Regions from separate parts of the Klebsiella sp. MISC125 genome, predicted to be linked through region 1. Evidence: riboswitches for the same ligand, from Rfam matches in the RefSeq annotation. Region 1 holds a riboswitch; each other region holds the start of a gene.
What was found. Region 1 has a riboswitch for thiamine pyrophosphate ahead of thiC (phosphomethylpyrimidine synthase ThiC). Riboswitches for the same ligand answer to the same signal wherever they lie in the genome.
Positions count from the first base shown of each region.

Region 2: another riboswitch for thiamine pyrophosphate. It lies ahead of thiM (hydroxyethylthiazole kinase); the one in region 1 lies ahead of thiC (phosphomethylpyrimidine synthase ThiC).
Region 3: another riboswitch for thiamine pyrophosphate. It lies ahead of ACMYSL_RS14430 (TenA family protein); the one in region 1 lies ahead of thiC (phosphomethylpyrimidine synthase ThiC).

Region 1 covers NZ_CP180448.1:5,875,223-5,882,000, reverse strand. The annotation lists gene ACMYSL_RS27550 (sensor domain-containing diguanylate cyclase) at 1-101, opposite strand, end outside; gene thiH (2-iminoacetate synthase ThiH) at 404-1,537, opposite strand; gene thiG (thiazole synthase) at 1,534-2,304, opposite strand; gene thiS (sulfur carrier protein ThiS) at 2,306-2,506, opposite strand; gene ACMYSL_RS27530 (HesA/MoeB/ThiF family protein) at 2,490-3,245, opposite strand; gene thiE (thiamine phosphate synthase) at 3,238-3,873, opposite strand; gene thiC (phosphomethylpyrimidine synthase ThiC) at 3,873-5,768, opposite strand; TPP riboswitch at 5,854-5,967, opposite strand; gene rsd (sigma D regulator) at 6,022-6,519, opposite strand; gene nudC (NAD(+) diphosphatase) at 6,615-6,778, shown strand, end outside.
Region 2 covers NZ_CP180448.1:2,072,802-2,079,579, reverse strand. The annotation lists gene thiD (bifunctional hydroxymethylpyrimidine kinase/phosphomethylpyrimidine kinase) at 1-545, opposite strand, end outside; gene thiM (hydroxyethylthiazole kinase) at 542-1,315, opposite strand; TPP riboswitch at 1,350-1,446, opposite strand; gene ACMYSL_RS09815 (alkyl/aryl-sulfatase) at 1,669-3,645, shown strand; gene ACMYSL_RS09810 (universal stress protein) at 3,764-4,186, shown strand; gene ACMYSL_RS09805 (LysR family transcriptional regulator) at 4,521-5,444, opposite strand; gene ACMYSL_RS09800 (adenine deaminase) at 5,569-6,778, shown strand, end outside.
Region 3 covers NZ_CP180448.1:3,046,413-3,053,190, forward strand. The annotation lists gene ACMYSL_RS14420 (ABC transporter permease) at 1-18, opposite strand, end outside; gene ACMYSL_RS14425 (ABC transporter ATP-binding protein) at 15-743, opposite strand; gene ACMYSL_RS14430 (TenA family protein) at 740-1,435, opposite strand; TPP riboswitch at 1,501-1,602, opposite strand; gene ACMYSL_RS14435 (Gfo/Idh/MocA family protein) at 1,745-2,917, opposite strand; gene ACMYSL_RS14440 (TIM barrel protein) at 2,933-3,856, opposite strand; gene ACMYSL_RS14445 (LacI family DNA-binding transcriptional regulator) at 4,051-5,085, opposite strand; gene ACMYSL_RS14450 (diguanylate cyclase) at 5,460-6,698, shown strand; gene ACMYSL_RS14455 (alpha/beta hydrolase) at 6,768-6,778, shown strand, end outside.

The sequences.
Region 1 (6,778 bases):
TGAGTGACAAACACCGCGATCAGCAAGAAGCTGAGTAAAATACCCGCAAACCCGATCAAAATCGGCGTGGTGAAAGAGAGTTTTCTGTTATGACGAGCCATGAGTCGTAAATCGTTCCAGAAGAGATAAACCGTGGGTTTAAACGCAGGTTTAGCCAGCATGCCTGCTGAGCGAATCAGATAAAACTCCGTTAATTATAACTCTCGCTTTGTAAGATGGATTTATTTATATGCGATAACAATGTGAGAGTGGAGCAGGGCGAAAATGAGGAAGAGCTATCATTCGCCCTGGACAGCATCCACTGCTGACGAAGACAGGGTAGAGAAACGGAAATCTGACAACAATCTCCCGTTTCTCTTTTTACGAGCATGCACGAAGAACTTTTAAGGAATTACATTCCTCTTCATGACGACCGGGAAGCGCGTCCCAGCCAGCTGTCCCAATCCTTCCAAACTGGCTGAAGCCCACTGGCAACCAGCGCGCTGGCGACCTCTTCGGGGCGACGGTCATCGTGAGGCGCAAACTGTTCGAGCTCAGGATGGTTATCGGCATAGCCACCTGGCTGGGTTTTCGAAAATGCACTGACGTTGTTAATGGCCAGCGGAATGACCCGATCGCGAAACCAGGGAGATTCGCGGGTTGAGAGCGAGAGTTCGATTTCCGGAGCCAGCAGACGGAAGGCGCAAATAGTTTGCACCAGTTGACGTTCATCCATGAGCGAGGCCGGTTCGATGCCTCCGGCGCAAGGTCGTAATCGCGGAAAAGAGATGGAGTAGCGGCTGCGCCAGTAGCGCTGCTGGAGCCACAGCAGATGCTCCGCCACCATAAAGCAATCTACGCGCCAGCTGTCGGAGAGGCCGATTAATGCGCCGAGGCCAATCTTATCAATCCCCGCCTGGCCGAGTCGGTCCGGCGTATCTAAGCGCCAGAAGAAGTCCTGTTTTTTCCCTTTCAGATGATGCTTCGCATACATGCTTTCATGGTAGGTCTCCTGGTAGACCATTACTCCGTCCAGACCGAGAGTTTTGAGTTCGGCATACTCCTCCATCGCCAGCGGCTGAACTTCCATATGTAGCGAGGCGAACTGGCGGCGAATAGCGGGCAAATGCTGACGAAAATAGTCCATACCGACTTTACCCTGATGTTCACCGGTGACCAGCAGCAGATGCTCAAAGCCCATTTCGCGGATTGCCGCGCACTCGCGAGCGATCTCATTATCGTCCAGAGTCTTGCGCTTGATGCGGTTGCTCATTGAGAAGCCACAGTAGGAACAGTCGTTGGCGCACAGATTGGAGAGGTACAGCGGGACGTAAAAACTGACGGTATTACCAAAACGCTGGCGGGTCAGACGCTGTGCACGCTGCGCCAAAAGTTCCAGATAGCCCGCGGCAGCAGGCGAGAGCAGGGCCATCATGTCATCGCGACTGAGCTGTTTTGCTGCCAGTGCGCGTTCGACGTCAGCCGGGGTTTTACTGTTAATACGCAGGCGAATGTCGTCCCAGTCCAGTTGCCGCCAGCGGTCAGTGAAAGTTTTCATACCAGCGCCTCCAGAAAGCCGGTCAACGGGCTGGTGGCCTGTGCCAGGCTGCTACGAGCACCGGGCCCGGCCTGTCTCGCCAGCGATCCTGCCTCGATCGCTAAGCGGAACGCGCGGGCCATGGTTACCGGATCGTCGGCAACGGCGATAGCGGTATTGACCAGGACCGCATCAGCGCCCATTTCCAGCGCCTGTGCCGCGTGGCTCGGTACGCCAATACCTGCATCAACGACCACCGGTACCGTGGCCTGTTCGATGATAATCTCCAGCATCGCTTTGGTTTCCAACCCCTGGTTGGAGCCGATAGGCGCGCCGAGCGGCATCACCGCCGCGCAGCCCGCTTCTTCCAGACGCTTGCACAGCACAGGGTCAGCGCCGCAGTAAGGCAGTACTACGAATCCTTCCCGCACTAATATTTCTGCCGCTTTCAGGGTTTCAATTGGGTCAGGGAGAAGCCAGCGGGCATCCGGGTGGATTTCCAGCTTCAGCCAGTTTGTGCCCAGCGCTTCCCGCGCCAGACGGGCGGCAAAGACGGCTTCTTCCGCCGTTTTCGCCCCTGAAGTATTGGGGAGCAGGTTCACACCCGCCGCCAGCAGCGGCGGGAGAATAGCGTCATTATGCTGACGCAGGTCGACACGTTTCATCGCCAGCGTAACCAGTTGGCTACCGGAGGCGCGAATGGCTTCGACCATGACGTCGGGGGCTGCGAATTTCCCGGTGCCGGTGAAAAGACGCGATTCAAAAGTTTTATCTGCGATACGTAACATGTCAGCCTCCAGCGATAACCTGAAAAAGCAGGATCTGGTCGCCTTCCTGCAAAAGTTGATCTTCCCAGCGCTCGCGCGGCAGGATGTGTTGATTGAGCGCCAGCGCGACGCCCGGTTGCTGCTGTTCCAGTTGAGCGAGCAGATCCGCAACGGATGTCGCTTCGGCGCACTGTAACGGCTCATCGTTAAACCACACTTGCATGCTTCCCTCCACATACCGGGCAGCCCTGAGCCCGTTGAAGTGCAAGAGTGCGCCAGTTGCTGGTCCGGGCATCGAACAGACGCAAGCTATTGCGCGGGGCCGCCATGCCGCTGAGCAGTTTGATTGCCTCCAGCGCCTGTAAGGTACCCATCATGCCGACCACCGGGCCGATAATGCCCGCCGTGCGACAGTTGCGTTCCGGTTCGGCAGCGTCCGGCCATAAGCAGCGATAGCACCCCTGTTCCCAGGGCGGCGTCAGCACCATAAACTGGCCTCCCAGTCCGACAGCGCTGGCGGTAATCAGCGGTGTTTCAAGCGCGACGCTGGCGGAGTTAATTTCCTGACGAGTCGCCATGTTATCGGTGCAATCCAGCACTACATCGGCCTTTGCCACTTCGTCCTGTAGCGCCTGACCGCTTAATCGCTGCTGTAGCGTAATCAGTTCAATCTGCGGGTTGAGGCGCGCCAGCCGTTCTCGGGCGGCGGTGGTTTTTGGCTGCGCAATATCATCGCTGGTGAACAGAATTTGCCGCTGTAGATTGCTGACATGCACGTCATCGTCATCGGCCAGCACCAGCGTGCCGACGCCTGCGCCTGCGAGATACAGCGCAGCGGGCGAGCCCAGTCCGCCGAGGCCAATAATCAATACCCGGCTGGCCAGCAGCTTTTGTTGGCCCTCAATGGCGATATCCTCCAGCAGCAGCTGGCGGCTATAGCGCATAAAATCGCTGTCATTCATCGCCAACTCCTGCTATTTCCAGCAACTGTGCTGTTGCCTGTCGCCAGTCAGCCGCCTGCGTGATGGCGCTGACGACCGCAATACTGCCAACGCCAGTTGCCAGTACCGCCGGAGCGCGCTCAAGGCTAATACCACCGATGGCGACCGTCGGATAATCCCCAAGACGTTGGATATGCTGCGCGAGCTGTTCCAGTCCCTGAGGGGCGGAAGGCATCTGCTTGGTTTGCGTCGGGAAAACGTGACCGAGAGCGATGTAGGAGGGACGAGCCGCCAGCGCGATATCCATTTCCATATCGTCGTGAGTGGAAACACCAAGGCGCAGCCCAGCGTTGCGGATTGCGCTGAGATCGGTGGTTTCGAGATCCTCCTGGCCTAAGTGCACGCCGTAAGCCTGATGTTTAATGGCCAGGTGCCAGTAGTCATTAATAAACAGCCGGGCATTGTGCTTGCGCCCCAGGGTGATGGCGGCGATCACATCGTCTTCAACTTCGCTATCGCGTTTATCTTTGATGCGCAGCTGAATGGTACGAACGCCCGCAGTCAATAAACGTTCAATCCACTCTACGCTATCGACGACCGGGTAGAGTCCTAAGCGGAAAGGGACGGATGGGAAATCAGGTTGGTACATCAGGCTTCCTCCTTTTTCAGGTAGATTTCGCCGCCGCGGGCGCGGAAGCTATTCGACATATCGCTCATGCCAACTTCGATATCCTGGCGGGCTGCATAATCGCGCACTTCCTGGCTGATTTTCATTGAGCAGAATTTGGGGCCGCACATGGAGCAGAAGTGAGCCACTTTGCCGGACTCCTGCGGCAGAGTCTCGTCGTGGTAAGCGCGAGCGGTGAACGGGTCGAGCGCCAGGTTAAACTGGTCTTCCCAGCGGAATTCGAAGCGTGCTTTTGACATCGCGTTATCGCGGATCTGCGCTCCGGGATGGCCTTTGGCAAGGTCAGCGGCATGGGCGGCGATTTTGTAGGTAATCAGCCCTTGCTTAACGTCTTCTTTGTTCGGTAGGCCGAGGTGCTCTTTTGGCGTCACGTAGCAGAGCATCGCGCAGCCGAACCAGCCAATCATTGCGGCGCCAATGCCCGAGGTGAAGTGGTCATAGCCCGGTGCGACATCGGTGGTGAGCGGCCCTAAGGTGTAGAAAGGTGCTTCGTGGCAGTGTTCCAGCTCCTCGGTCATATTGCGCTGAATCATCTGCATCGGCACGTGGCCTGGGCCTTCAATCATCACCTGTACATCGTACTCCCAGGCGATTTTGGTCAGTTCGCCCAGCGTGTGCAGCTCGGCAAACTGCGCTTCGTCGTTAGCATCCTGAATAGAGCCCGGACGCAGACCATCGCCCAGCGATAGGGAAACATCATAGGCAGCGCAGATTTCACAGATTTCGCGGAAATGCTGATAAAGGAAGTTCTCCTGATGATGGGAGAGGCACCACTTCGCCATAATAGAACCGCCGCGTGAAACAATGCCAGTCAGCCGCCTGGCGGTCATCGGCACGTAGCGTAGCAGCACGCCCGCATGGATAGTGAAGTAGTCGACTCCTTGTTCAGCCTGCTCCAGCAACGTGTCGCGGAAGGCTTCCCAGGAGAGATCTTCGGCGATCCCGTTAACTTTCTCTAGCGCCTGGTAGATCGGCACGGTACCGATTGGTACCGGACTGTTACGCAGGATCCACTCGCGGGTTTCGTGAATATAGCGACCGGTCGACAGGTCCATCACCGTATCCGCGCCCCAGCGAGTGGACCACACCAGCTTCTCGACCTCTTCTTCGATAGATGAAGTGACCGCCGAGTTGCCGATATTGGCATTGACCTTCACGAGGAAGTTGCGGCCGATTATCATCGGTTCTGACTCAGGGTGATTGATATTGGCGGGGATAATCGCGCGCCCGGCAGCGACTTCATCGCGTACGAATTCCGGGGTGATGTTCTCCGGCAGTCGTGCGCCAAACCCAACTCCGGGATGCTGGTGTCTCAACACTTCGCCACGAATGCGCTCGCGGCCCATGTTTTCACGGATGGCGATGAACTCCATCTCTGGGGTGACAACGCCCTGGCGGGCATAGTGCAACTGAGTCACGCATTTCCCGGAGATAGCGCGTTTTGGTGTTAGCAGGCCGGTAAAGCGCAGTTCGTCGAGGCCATCATCTGACAGGCGCTGTTTGGTATATGCCGAGCTGCGATCGCAGAGTTCTTCGCAGTCGCCACGCGCTTCAATCCACGGCTGGCGTAGTTTTGCCAGACCTTGTTGGACATTGATTACTATCTCCGGGTCGCCATAAGGGCCGGACGTGTCATAGACAGGAATGGCTTCGTTAGCTTCATAGCGGGGATTATCTTTAGCGCCGCCGATGAGCGTCGGGCTCAGCTGAATTTCGCGCATCGGGACGCGAAGATCTTCACGTGAGCCGCGGATATAGATGCGTTGCGAATTGGGAAATGCGGTGCCTTCCAGCGTGTCGATAAAGCGTTGCGCATGTTCGCGTTGCTCTCGACGGGTCATTTTTGTTGTAGACATAGCTCATTCCAGGTGAACAGGATATGGCTTGTCAGACGACGGATGGAGTAACAGATGCGATCGGGCCCAGATGGGCTGACGCTAAATGCAGTTTACTCTTGTTCCCTTCGCAGGTATTAGCCTGATCAGGTTCCGCGGATCCCGAATTAACGGTCTCAGCCTTTTCCACTGTGGAAAATGGGCACTCCGACAAGATGACATCCCCTCTCTGAGAGGGGGAATGTATGTAAACTACTCGTTAATAGCGGACAACTCAAGCCGTCGGCGCGATATTGTCGCTGACGGGGTCCTTTCGGCTGTGGGCGATGGCGAGGGCGATGAGTTTATCCTCCAGCGCAAAGCGTGCTTCCAGCGCTTCGCCGATATCCGATAACGCCTGTTGAAACTCAAGGTAGTTATCGTGATCGATGGCGTTTTCGAGGCAAGAGTCGTAGTCATCCATGATCTGCTGAGTGTTGGCTTGCAGCTGTGGATAAAGCTTAGTGGCGGTTAAAAGTGGCGTATCACCTTCCAATTCGGCGATAAAGCGTTCATAAATACTAAAATGACCGGAGGAGAGATAGTCCACCAGACTTTGACAAAAATCATCCAGCGCCTTCTCATTAAGCCGCATAAATGATTCCTTGCCAGGTTTCAGGCCAACCAGGTTGTAGTAAGCCACGAGTAAATGCTTACGTACTTGTAGCCAGCGATCGACCAGTTTATTGCTGCCTCCAACACGTTCCGTCAGGTTTTCCAGCTGGTTTAACATGGTTGACTCCGCAAGTTTTAAAGAGAAATACGTTGCTCACCAAAATGTAAATTTAATGTTAAAAGTGCCAGTAAAATGAAGGTAGTGCAATAGATATGGATCGTATTATTGAAAAATTAGATCGCGGTTGGTGGATAGTCAGCCACGAACAGAAATTATGGTTACCCGACGGGGAATTACCATATGGCGAAGCGGTAAATTTTAATCTTGCGGGGCAACCCGCGCTGCGCATAGGGGAATGGCAGGGCGAACCGGTGTG
Region 2 (6,778 bases), 2.5 Mb from region 1:
TCATCAAGATGACCGCCTTTCATTAATACCGCGCCGCAGCCCATTCCCAGCAGCGCCCTGCCCTGCTCCAGCATCTCTTTTTCAGTTTTGGCATGCGGCGCATCCAGCAGCGCCGCCGCTTCCGGCAGGTTCGGGGTGATTAGCGACACCTGCGGCAGCAGGCGCTGACGCAGCGTTTGCACTGCGCTGAGCGAAAGCAACGGATCGCCGCTTTTCGCCAGCATCACGGTATCCAGCACCACGTTTTTAATCTGGTACCGCGCCAGTCGCTCCGCCACCGCTTCGACGATATCCGTTTCCGCCAGCATGCCAATTTTAGTGGTATCGATTCGCACATCGCTGAACACCGAATCCAGTTGCGCGGCGACAAAATCAGGTTCAATACGGTACACCGACTGCACGCCTCGGGTGTTTTGCGCCACCAGCGCAGTGATGACCGAGCAGCCATAAGCGCCCAGCGCTGAGAAGGTTTTGAGATCCGCCTGGATCCCCGCGCCGCCGCTCGGGTCGGTTCCGGCGATGGTTAAAGCATTGATTCGTCTCACAGGCCGCCCTCCGCGTACAGTGCATCCAGGAATGCGGGAGTAAAGCTGCCGGGACCGCCCCGCTGCGCCGCGATTCCACCCGCGAACTTCATCAGACCACAGGCGGCAGCGACGTTTTCCAGACGGTCACCGGGCATCGCCGTGCTGGCGGCAACCACCGCCGACAGCGCGCAGCCGGTACCCACCACCCGAGTCATTAGCGAATCGCCGCCGGTGACCATGCGCGTACGCTGACCATCGGTGACGTAATCGACCTCTCCGGTTACTGCGACCACGGTATTCAACTGGCGAGCTAACGCCTGAGCCGCAGGCAGCGCGGCTGCGGCGGTATCAGTAGTATCAACGCCGCGCCCACCGCCGCTCATCCCGGCAAGGGCCATAATTTCCGAGGCATTACCGCGAATAGCGGCAGGCTGTAGCGCCAGAAGCTCCCGACAAAATTCAGTGCGCAGAGTCAACGCGCCGACCGCCACCGGGTCCAGCACCCACGGTTTGCCCGCCTGCTTTGCGCTATGCGCCGCCGCCCGCATCGCCGTCGCGCGCTCAACGGTCAGCGTGCCAACGTTAATCAGCAGCGCATCGGCAATCGCAGCAAACTGACTGGCTTCATCGGGGTCGATAACCATCGCTGGTGATGCGCCAATCGACAGCAGCACGTTGGCGGTAAAGGTCTGCACCACGTCGTTAGTCATGCAGTGAACAAGGGGGGAATGGCGGCGAAAAAGATGCCGCAGATGGGCAATATGCGCGGGGTTTAGCAGGTCAGACATCGTTTGCTCCCGCCAGGCGATGAAGAAGCGACGACCCTGCGGTCTCTGACTTCCCTACGCTGGCATTATCCAGATCAGGTGGTACGGGTTTTTCTCAGCCTTCACAAGGAAGGGCACCCCGAGTCATTGAGAGATAAAACGTTCTCAGCGGGCAGGTTACGGGAAGTCACCGGACAACGCAAGCTGGCCTGGGGATGCCCACTGATTACAACCAACAACAAAAAAAACAATTCATTAACAAAATAAACACTTTTTCAGATACGCGATTATAGTTTGAGGAGTCATTACAGGATGTAACCCAACGTCATATCGAAATTAGTGAGTAAATCAGCGTAAAAACCTCGAGGATCCCAATGAAATTAACCCCGATAATGAAAGGATTGGCCCTGGCTGGAATATTCTCTACCCTCCCCCTGACAAGCTGGGCGGAGACCTCCCCTAAAGAAGCGACAGCGGCAACCAAACAAGCGAACGACGCGCTGTACAAACTGCTTCCCTTCTCCGATAACACCGACTTTACCAACGCGCATAAAGGTTTTATCGCCGCACTGCCCACTGAGATAATTAAAGGCGAACAGGGCAACGTCATCTGGAACCCGCAGCAGTATGACTTTATTAAAGAGGGTGAAAAAGCGCCGGATACCGTCAACCCCAGCCTCTGGCGTCAGTCTCAGTTGATTAATATCAGCGGCCTGTTTGAAGTGACCGAAGGCGTGTACCAGATTCGCAACCTCGACCTCTCCAATATGACCATCATCGAAGGTAAAGAAGGCATTACCGTTGTGGACCCGCTGGTGTCGGCGGAAACCGCCAAAGTCGGTATGGATCTGTATTACAAAAATCGCGGCAATAAGCCGGTGGTGGCGGTGATCTACACCCACAGCCACGTTGACCATTACGGCGGTGTGCGCGGCGTAGTCGATGAAGCCGATGTGAAATCCGGCAAAGTCAAAGTCTATGCACCTGCTGGCTTTATGGAGGCAGCCGTTGCGGAAAACATCATGGCTGGTAACGTGATGAGCCGCCGCGCCAGCTATATGTACGGTAACCTGCTGAAGCCGGAAGCCACCGGTCAGGTTGGTGCAGGGCTGGGTACGACGACCTCTGCCGGTACCGTCACCCTGATTGCCCCGACCAACATCATTGAGAAAGATGGCCAGAAAGAGACTATCGACGGCCTGACCTATGACTTTATGCTGGCTCCGGGATCGGAAGCACCATCGGAAATGCTGTGGTATATCGAAGAGAAGAAGCTGATCGAATCCGCAGAAGATGTCACCCATACCCTGCATAACACTTACTCTCTGCGTGGCGCGAAAATTCGCGAACCGCTGCCATGGTCGAAATATATCAACGCCGCCATCGTGCGTTGGGGCGACAAAGCCGAAATCATCATGGCGCAACACCACTGGCCGACCTGGGGCAATGAGAACGTCGTTAACCTGCTGAAAAGCCAACGCGACCTGTATCGTTACATCAACGACCAGACCCTGCGCATGGCTAACGAAGGCCTGACTCGCGATGAAATCGCCGCCAAATTCAAGCTGCCGGACAGCCTGGCAAACACCTGGGCCAACCGCGGTTACTACGGTTCCGTCAGCCATGATGTGAAGGCAACCTACGTGCTGTATCTCGGCTGGTTCGACGGCAACCCGGCAACCCTGGATGAACTGCCGCCAGAAGAAGCGGCGAAGAAATTCGTTGATTATATGGGCGGTGCCGACGCCATTATGAAAAAAGCGAAAGAGGACTACGATCAAGGCAACTACCGTTGGGTGGCTCAGGTAGTGAGCAAAATCGTCTTCGCCGACCCAGGCAATATTGATGCTCGTAATCTGGAGGCCGATGCTCTGGAACAACTGGGCTATCAGGCAGAGTCAGGGCCGTGGCGTAACTTCTACCTGACCGGCGCGCAGGAGCTGCGTAACGGCGTGGTGAAAGGCCCGACGCCGAACACTGCCAGCCCGGATACCGTGCGGGCAATGACGCCTGAGATGTTCTTCGACTATCTGGCGGTACATATCAACGGCGAGAAAGCCGGTACGGCTAAATCGGTGTTCAATATCGACCTCGGCAACGATGGCGGTAAATATAAGCTGGAGCTGGAAAACGGCGTGTTAAACCACACGGCCGATGCCGAGGCGAAAGACGCCGATGCCACCATTACGCTGGATCGCGCTACGCTGAACAAAATCATTCTGAAAGAGGAAACGCTCAAGCAGGCGCAGGATAAGGGTGAAGTGAAAGTGACCGGCGACGGCGCGAAGCTGGACGAAATGCTGGGTTATATGGATAAGTTTGAGTTCTGGTTCAATATTGTGACGCCGTAAATAAGTCACCCCGCGGCAGTCGGTCGCGGGGTCTTAATCTGCCTATTGTCCGATTTGCTTTCCCCTCATGGCGGGCACAGAATGATATCAAGGTGCCGTCTTGTGTTGAGGTCTCGTTATGCCCGTTTATCACCATGTCCTGGTGCTGATCAACAGCAGCCAGGATGGCGTTCCGCTGCTACAGCACGCTGCGAAAATGGCGGAAGAAAGCGCTATGCGCATTACCATTGCCCATATCAGTACCGACTATCGGGCACTGAATTACGTCTCCGATAGCCTGCTGGATGATGACGTTTCGCAGGAGGTGATTCAGGCAAAAGCGCTGCTTAATGAGCTGGCAACAACGGTATCTCTACCCGTGCAGACGCTATCGCTGGTGACCGCTCGCCGTTTTGCCGATGTTGAAGAGTGTGTGCGCCAGAGAAATATCGATTTGATTATCGCCGGACATCACAACCGCTTGCTGGGCGTCCTCGCTTCCCACTCTCTGGAGTATATTAATCATCTCACCGTCGATGTGCTGATTAAGCATCTCCCTTAGCAAGTTCTCCCCGGAGGCGGCGCTGGCGCGCCTTGTCCGGGCTACCCTACCCACACAGCATGGGCTTCCAGCCCGGTCGACATTACGCTAATAAGAGACTTTCGGCGATTGCATAGCGCGGTTGTTAGTTGATTAATTATCCCCGTTGCCGTGGGGAACGTACTAAATATATCTTTTTGTTTTATAATAAATTTTTTCATTCAAAACAATCTACCGACATTTTTGCAACAAATTGATTTTATTAAAGAGCGATAACCCTTTGATTTTAATAGATACGATAAAGTATTTCGTTAGCTCTTTCACTTTCACTGAAATGAACCGCGATAATGGCATCCTATAGATTAACTTCCCGCAGCGAACTCAATAGTAAAGCAAAACACGCTTCAATCAGCGGCGGCAAAGGCTGCGGCCCGCGCATCAGCGCCACGGTCCGCGTTAAGGCAGGTTGCTGAAGCTGGGCAATCTTCAACACAGGATCCTGAAGATGGGTGGTATAAAGCGCAGGCAGAATCGCCACTGCCAGCCGGGAACGCACCAGACCATAGAGCGTTTCAATATAATCAACCTGATAGCGCGTATTAAGCGTCAGGCGATGACTCTCTGCCAGCGCGCCGACCAGACGCTGAATATTGCCCTTTGAGAACACCGCGATATCGCGCCCGGCCAGTAGCTTCCACGGCAGATGCGGCTGCCCGGCCAGCGGATCGTCACAATGCAGCACCGCAACGAACGGATCTTCGCGCAGAGGATAAACCAGCAGTTCCGGCGGCAAAGAACGATCAATTGCGCCAATGGCAAAATCTATTTTCCCCGACTGCAGCTCGCAAAACAGGGCATCGTTGGTCTGATCGTGAAACTCCACCCTCAGGCGCGGAAAAGCCTGAGCCAACGTCTGTGGCAGCAGCGGAAACAGCAGCGAGCTCACCGATGGCACCAGGCCAATGCGCACCGTGCCATCGCCGCCGGCCTCGACAATCTGCTGCATATCCTGAAACGCCAGTTGCGCCACGCTCAACACCCGCCGGGCATGGGGCAAAATAGCAGACCCCAACTCGGTCAACGTCACTGACGACGCCGTGCGGTTAACCAGCTTACCGCCCAGTACGGCCTCAATTTGCCGCAGCGCGCTGCTTAGCGCCGGTTGGCTGATAGCCAGCCGATTAGCGGTATCGGTGAAATGGCGTAGCTGGGCCAGGGTCACAAAATACTGGAGCTGTTTAAGCGAAAGTGCAGGCAGACGCTGCCAGGGTTCAGTCATAGTGTTTTTCGTCAACGGTCATTACGCAGAATAACCCGAGGTTATCGGGCGATAAATTTATTCATCTGGGCAAACGTTTGCTCTGCCCCTAGAGTATCCGCATTATCCTTGTGCCGGAGTTGTTATGTCCAGCAGTGCTGAAACCCGCCGCCGCGCCGTCCAGGCCGCACGCGGCGAATCCCCGTTCGATCTATTACTGACCGACGCACAGATCGTCGACATGGCGAGCGGCGAGATCCGCGAGGCCGATGTCGGCATCGTCGGCGAAATGATCGCCAGCGTGCACCCGCGAGGTAGCCGATCTGATGCCCACGAACGTCGCTCTCTGGCGGGGTATTTTTTGTCTCCAGGGCTGATGGATACACACGTCCACCTCGAAAGCTCCCACCTGCCTCCCGAGCGTTATGCCGAAATCGTCCTGACTCAGGGCACTACGGCGGTGTTCTGGGATCCTCACGAGCTGGCCAACGTGCTGGGCGTTGAAGGTGTACGTTACGCCGTTGCCGCCAGCCGCGATCTGCCGCTACAGGTGATGGTCGCCGCGCCCTCCAGCGTGCCGTCCACGCCGGGGCTGGAGATGTCCGGCGCGGATTTTGCCGGCGCGGAAATGGAAACCATGCTGGCGTGGCCGGAAGTACGCGGCGTCGCCGAAGTTATGGACATGCACGGCGTATTGCACGGCAGCGAGCGGATGCAGGAGATTGTCCAGGCCGGTCTGAACAGCGGCAAGCTGATTGAAGGCCACGCGCGCGGTTTAAGCGGCGCGGACCTCCAGGCCTATCTCGCCGCCGGGGTGACATCCGATCACGAACTGACTTCTGCGGAAGATGCACTGGAAAAGCTGCGCGCCGGGCTGACCGTAGAAATTCGCGGTTCGCACCCTTACCTGCTGCCAGATATCGTCAAGGCGCTGAAAACGCTGCCGCATCTATCCTCGCAGATCACCGTCTGCACCGACGATGTCCCGCCGGATATGCTGCTGGAAAAAGGCGGCATCATTGCCCTGCTCAACCTGCTGATTGAGCATGGTCTGGCGGCGACCGACGTATTACGCTTCGCCACCTTAAACGCGGCGATCCGTCTCCAGCGTAACGATCTGGGGCTGATTGCCGCCGGACGTCGCGCCGATCTTGTCGTTTTCGATTCATTAGAAAAGCTAAAAGCGCAGGAAGTCTACGTCGCCGGGAAGCTGATTGCCCGCAAAGGGACTCTGCTCCAACCTGTTTCAGCGGCGGCGGGCGTGACGCCACCGCGCAATACGCTTCAGCTGACACCGCTAAATCCTGACGATTTTATCCTCCGCGTCGAAGATATCCGCCACGGCGTCGCCCGCC
Region 3 (6,778 bases), 2.8 Mb from region 1:
AAACAGTTTCCCGCTCATCCGTTAGCCCTTATTAGCTGTTGTAACAGTTCCGCCTGACTGGTTAACAGCTGCGGATCGTCCGGCGCGCGCGGCGGTACGCCGGATAAGCGGTGTGAATCGTCGATATTACCGGGGGCGGGAGAGAGCACCAGCAGGCAATGGCTTAGCCGACAGGCCTCCATCGGATCGTGGGTAATCAGCACCACGGTGCGGTTCACCAGCAGCTCGGCGGCCAGCGTCTGAATTTTCGTGCGGGTGATGGTATCGAGCGCTGAAAAAGGCTCGTCCATCAGCACAATGGGTCGATCTTCATACAGGGTGCGAGCCAGCGCCGCCCGCTGGCACATACCGCCGGAGAGCGAGGCCGGGCGGTCGTTAGCGCAATGCTCAAGGCCAACCTGCTGTAATAAAGTCGCAACCCGCTGGGTATCAACCCGTTCCCCGCGCAGACGCGCGCCGAGGGAGACGTTGTCACGCACGTTTAGCCAGGGATAGAGCAGATCTTTTTGCCCCATCCACGCCAGCCGTTTAGCTATCGGCTGACCATCGCTGGCGCGAACCTCGCCCGCATTGGCTTTTGCCAGCCCGGCGAGAATGCGCAGCAGGCTGGTTTTCCCGGCACCGCTGGCCCCCAGCAGCGAAACCCACTGACCGCCGGGGATATCAAACGTCAGATTGTCGAAAACCAGCCGCGAACCGAAGCGCAGGCTCAGACCACGCACCGTAATGCCGGGCGCAGTCACGCCGGGCGCTCCGTGACGACATTCAACCCCATTTGCCAGAAGTTAGCTTCCAGCCGCGTGGCGGTGGTAAAAATAGCGCTGAGTTCAGCAAAACGCGCCTCGCCGCCGCGCTGTTGCCAGAGCGTTTCCAGCAGGCTAATGGCGGCATTGACGCCGTTCAGGTAGCCCTCATCACCGTAGTTACGGATCCAGGAGGCATAAGGGTTAGCGGTCAAATTTGTTGCCGGATCGTGCAGCAGGCCAAGGCCGATTTCCGCATATCCGGCAACGCAGGGCATCAGCGCCGCCAGCAGATCCAGCGCGTCGCCGGAATAACCAATGTCCAGCACATAGCGAGTGTAGTTGACGGTTTCCGCGGCTTCAGGTTCGCTGGCCATTGTCGCCTCATTCAGCCCCCAACTGTTGCAGTAGCCAACATGCAGCGGGAGTTCGTCGAGGATGGCGTTCATCGACGCGGCGGCGGTACGCATTTCCGGTAGCGTACGCAGCTTGCTGACCAGCAACGCATAGCTGCGGGCAAAGTGGATCAGAAACAGGTAGTCCTGGGTCAGATAGCGGCGGAAAGCGGGTTCGGGCAGGGTACCGTCGGCGAGTTGGCGCAGAAAGGGATGGGCGACGTAATGTTGCCAGTCATCACCGGCCTGCTGACGCAGACGACCGTAAAGACCTTGAGGAAACTCGGGAAGAATCACAGGACCTCCTGATTAAGGGGAGATCCGGGCGTGCTGAAGTGTGAACAGGCAATGGCGCAAAACTGGCGGAAATGCCAACCCGTCCCTTCGCTGGCATGACCCAGATCAGGTTCAAAGGGTTCGGCTTACGCCATCTCAGCCCTCACGGGACACCCCTCGGTTTGGCCAATGTTATACGACATTCGCTTTTTGATTACAATGCTTTGAATTTGGCGAATTCAAGTGACATTGTCACGTTTTAATTTGCCGGGTGGCGGCGAGCCGCCTTACCCGGCCTACGGTCGGATTGCCGCCGTTGCCGGCTCGATATTAACGAAACTCAACCCAGCTGGCGCCGTTATCTGCTGAACGCACGCAGTTCTCCACCCAATGCACGCCGAGCGCACCGGCATTCGCATCCGGATACCAGAAGTTTTCCAGCAGCGCGGCGTCGCGGCGATCGGTCGCATCCATGGCGATAGCGAAGCGCCGATATAGGTTTGACCAGGCCTCAAACAGCCCTTCGGGATGACCGCCGCCGATCCTGTCATCCTGCAAGGCTAGCGGATCGAGATAGGCCATCCCGCGTTCCAGAATTCGCACCGGCTCGCCCTGGATTTCATAGCGCAGCTGGTTTGGCTGTTCATCCCACCACTCCAGGCTGGCTTTTTCACCGACGATACGTACTTTCTGCCCGTGCATTGAACCGCTGTTGACCGCCGAGCACCACATCGAGCCGATCGCGCCGTTGTCGTATTCCATCAGCACATGGGCGTTATCCTCCAGCGGGGCGCGGCTTTTGACAAAGCTCTGGCGAGAGCACATCAGACGTGTGATGTTGAGCTTCGGGGCCATGGTTTCTGCCAGAAACAGCGGATGCGTGGCCAGGTCGCCCAGGACATAGCTGGGACCGACAAATTTCGGATCAACGCGCCAGCGGGTACTGGGGTTTTCCTGCTCTACCGGTTGATTGTGGAAACCGTGTGCGAACTGCATGTTGACGATACGGATCTCGCCCAGCAGCCCTTGTTCAATCATCTTTCGGGCCTGCAAAATCAGCTGATGCCCGGCGTAGCCATAGGTGACGCCAATGATTTTGTGCTGCTTCTCACTAAGGGCCACCAGCGCATCGGCCTCTTCGCCAGTAAAGCACAGCGGTTTTTCGCAGACTACATGCAGCCCGGCTTCCAGCGCCGCCCGGCAAATCTCGTAATGAGTGTTGTTCGGCGTAGCGATGGAAACAGCTTCAATGCCGTCTTCTCGCGCCGCTTCTTCACGAAACAGGGTTTTATAGTCGGGATAGCAACGTTCAGCGCTCACCCCCAACTGCTGACCAAATTCTCGCCCGCGTTCGGCATCAATATCGAATGCGCCTGCCAGCAGGGTAAACGCACCGTCGCGCAGCGCCGCAGAGCGGTGAATATAGCCAATCTGGCTGCTTCCACCGCCGCCAACCATGCCCCAGCGTAACGACCTGCCTACAGGTTTTGTACCGTTAATCATGTGGTTATCTCCTGATTAAAATCCGACGGAGCGCAGGTAGCGCAGGCTTTCCGTGACCGCCTGCAAACTGCCTTCAACGTTGCGCGGGTCACGTTCTTGTTCGATGGTTATCCAGCCCTGATAGCCGCGCTTATCCAGAAACGCGCGAACCGCCGGATAATCAATAGCGCCGCTGCCAAGCGGGCACATCACACCTTCCGCGCAGGCGGCGAAGAAGTCGATACCGCGGGAAATCACGCTATCGAACACTTCCGGGTCGACATCTTTAAAGTGCAGGTAGTCGAGCCGGTCAAAGTGGCGATCCAACCAGCTAATCGGGTCCATACCCGAGTAGTAGAGATGACCGGTATCAAGGCATAGCCCGGCAACGTCGTGCGGGATTTGCGTTGCCAGCAGGTCTATTTCATCGGCAAATTCGATACAGCCGCCTGCGTGAGGGTGGATAACCGGGCGAACGCCGTACTCCTGCCACGCCAGTTTGCTGATGGTGACAATGTGGCTAATCATCCGCTTCCAGTCGGTGGGGGAAAGCCGTGGTGCCAGGTCGCTGCGTCCGGCGTATTTGGCCCGTTGCGGATTACCGAAATCAATGATCACCAGGTAGGGCGGCTGGAACGAGTTTCCGGGCGTTTTTTCCGCCGTTGGAACCTGCGACAGATTGCGGCAGAGGTTGTGCGTCAGTTCGGCAATGTTCGGGAAGTTTTCTTCGCTGACCAGATCGTCAAAGATCGTTCCGGCTACCAGCGACAGCCCCTGTTTATTCAGCGCCGCGCTAAGTTCATCAGCCTGAGTCGGCAGGTAGCTCCATGGCCCCAGTTCGATACTTTTGTAGCCCGCGGTCGCCGCTTCCTGCAGCACCTGTGACCAGGGTGGCAGATAGGGGTTTTTGGGATCATCGACGCCCCAGCTACATGGCGCATTGGCAATATGTATGGTCATGATGGATTCCTTTGCAGATTGAGGAGAAAACATGACCAGTATTGAATGAATATTTCAAAATCAACAATGATGAAATTTAAATTCTTTGATGTGATTCAAGATTTATTTTGATAGTTAAATTGATGGTTTTTTATCAAAATTAGGCGCGAGAAGGCGCGCAGAGAAAGTGCGCGCGTTGCGGGTAACGCAGGAAATCAGAGATTTTCTTTGGTGAGCAGATCGAAAGGTTGTAGCGCGGCGGTAAACGTCGCCTGCGACTGGCTGGTTGCCTGCACAAACTCGCGTATCGTCGCAGCGGCAAATTCGCTCAGCCGATGCGCAATCATCAAATCAATGGTGCCGTCGATTAACGCCAGCTCGCCGTTCTCCACGGGACCATGGCAAATCAGCGTGACCTGATGCTGGCGCTGATGGGCATGCAGCGCGGAGATGATACCCTCAACGCCGCCGCAGGGCGCGTAAATCGCCGTCAGTGAAGGGTATTGTTGCAACATTTTGTCCGTTACCTGATGGGCAATATCAGTCCTTTCATGACAGCGTACCGGCTCCAGCACCCAATCACCTTTACCGTGTTCACGCAGGTAAGAGCGGAAGCTAATTTCACAGTTTTCCTGACAGATAAACCGGTTATCGCCGACGATAATGCCGATTTCCCCTTCGTTGTGGCACAGTCTGTCAACCGCCCAGCCTGCAGTGCGGCCCGCTTTCTGATTATCGAGGCCGATGTAGCCGCTGCGATGCGCGACGGCCATGTCGGAGAGCAGAGTGAATACGCGCACGCCTTTATCGGCGGCCTGAGCGACGGCGTGGCGGATAAGTGGGTTATCCAGCGCCACAATGCCAATGACATCAACTTCATCGCTCAGGCGAGCGATACCAGCGACCATCTCGTCGATAGCATTAATATCATAATGCAGAAAAACGGGAGCCTGATTTGGGGCATGCCAGGGCATCGCCGCCAGCTCGAGCGCTTGCGCCAGCTGAGAATAAAAAGAGTGCGATTGCTGCAGCAGGATAAATCCCATTCTGAGAGGAACTGCCGACTGACCGGCGGCCAGCCGATAGTGCGATTGCTCCAGGGCAAACCCTAAGCGACGCGCGGATTCAAGCACTTTGCGTTCCGTACTTTCTTTGACCGGGGTTCGCTTGTTAAGCACTCTGTCCACCGTCGCAATGCCGACTCTGGCATCTCTGGCAATGTCGGTCATGGTCACTTTCTTCGCAGACATAAATGTCACTCCTTATCCATTAATGATAAAAATCTATCATTATTTGGAACGATAAAAAGCGAAGAGACTCTGATTTCAGGAAAAGAGAGCTGACACGACATTGTTTTAATGCATATTTCTTCTTAAAAAGATACTACCAGATCCGTGTTTCTTGCTTATCCTCTTGAAATTAAGAAAAATCTCATTTTTATTTCAAATGAAATGCCATCCTGCTATCACAAACGGTCTTTTGATTGGCAAAACGGACTATACTTGGCAATCTTCCGGCAATACGTTCAAAAATATATTAATTATTGTTAATTTTACGCTCAATGCATTACCTGCTCATATGATGTGGTTGTTGAAGTGGAAGGTTTGGAAGGGCGGAGGTTTGTATGCTATTAAAAGAACTTGTTATTTTTGACTTATTAAGCACCCCCGTTTGGGTAGTCCATCCTTTCAATGAAAATATCATCTTCGCCAACCAGGCATCTAAGACGCTGTGCGGCAATATGACCCTCGCTCAAATGCGCAAAGGGACCTTCTCGACCAGCCCGGAAACCGCGCTACAGCACTATTTGCGCTACTTGCAGAATATTACCGAAGTCTATGAAATATGGACCATTGAAACCGCTGAGGGACTGGCCTCTATCAGCTGTAAAACGACCCTGATTACATTAGAGGAGCAGGGAGCCTTAATTCTCTTTGAGGCGGTAAAACTGCTGCCGCAGAATAGATCGGTTAATACAGCCTCTCGTTCTTATCAACGGCGTAATAATGGTTTCTTTGCCCGCTTTTTTATGACTAACTCGGCACCGATGCTATTAATCGACCCCAATAAAGATGGACGAATTGTTGATGCTAATATTGCGGCGCTGCGTTTTTATAACTACTCCTCTGAAGAAATTCGGACCCGGCATACCTGGCAGATAAATACCCTCGGTCGCGACGTCCTGCCGATCATGCATAACGTGGTGAGTTTACCCGGGGGACATAAACCGCTTAATTTTACCCACATACTTTCCGATGGCGCGATACGGCATGTTCAGGTCTATGCTGGACCGGTGATTTTATACAACGTGCGCCTGATGCTGTGCATTATTCATGATATCACCGAAGAAGTGCATTTAAAGAAAGAGCTGGAGTTCTCCGCCTCACACGACTCGCTCACCGGACTGCTTAATCGTCGCGAATTTTACCGCGTCGTGGAGTCGCCTTCGTTTAAACCGGAAGGATTTTGCCTGTTACTGGTGGATATCGACCATTTCAAGTTGATCAATGACGATTACGGGCACCAGAAGGGTGATGAAGTTCTGCTGGCAATTTCCGCTCTCCTGGCCGCTGCCGGGGGCATCGACGATAAAATTTATCGTTGGGGCGGTGAGGAGTTTTTACTGTTCCTGCCAAATGCTTCGCTGGAAACGGCGCTGGAGATGGCGGAGAAAATTCGCTATGCCATCAGCGAACATCATACGCCGGACCTGCTGGTACCTGTTACGGTCAGTATTGGCGTTGCGGAACATCAGCATGGCGAAGAGATAGATCAGTTGTTTAATCGCGTTGATAAAGCGTTATATGCGGCTAAAAAAGCGGGGCGTAATAAAGTTCAGCTACACCTGATTGAGAAGTGCTAGCTTCATTGACCTGATATTCAAGCGTAAGGGTCTACAATAAGTGCATCACAAAGACAGGAACAGGATGTCATGACTTATTC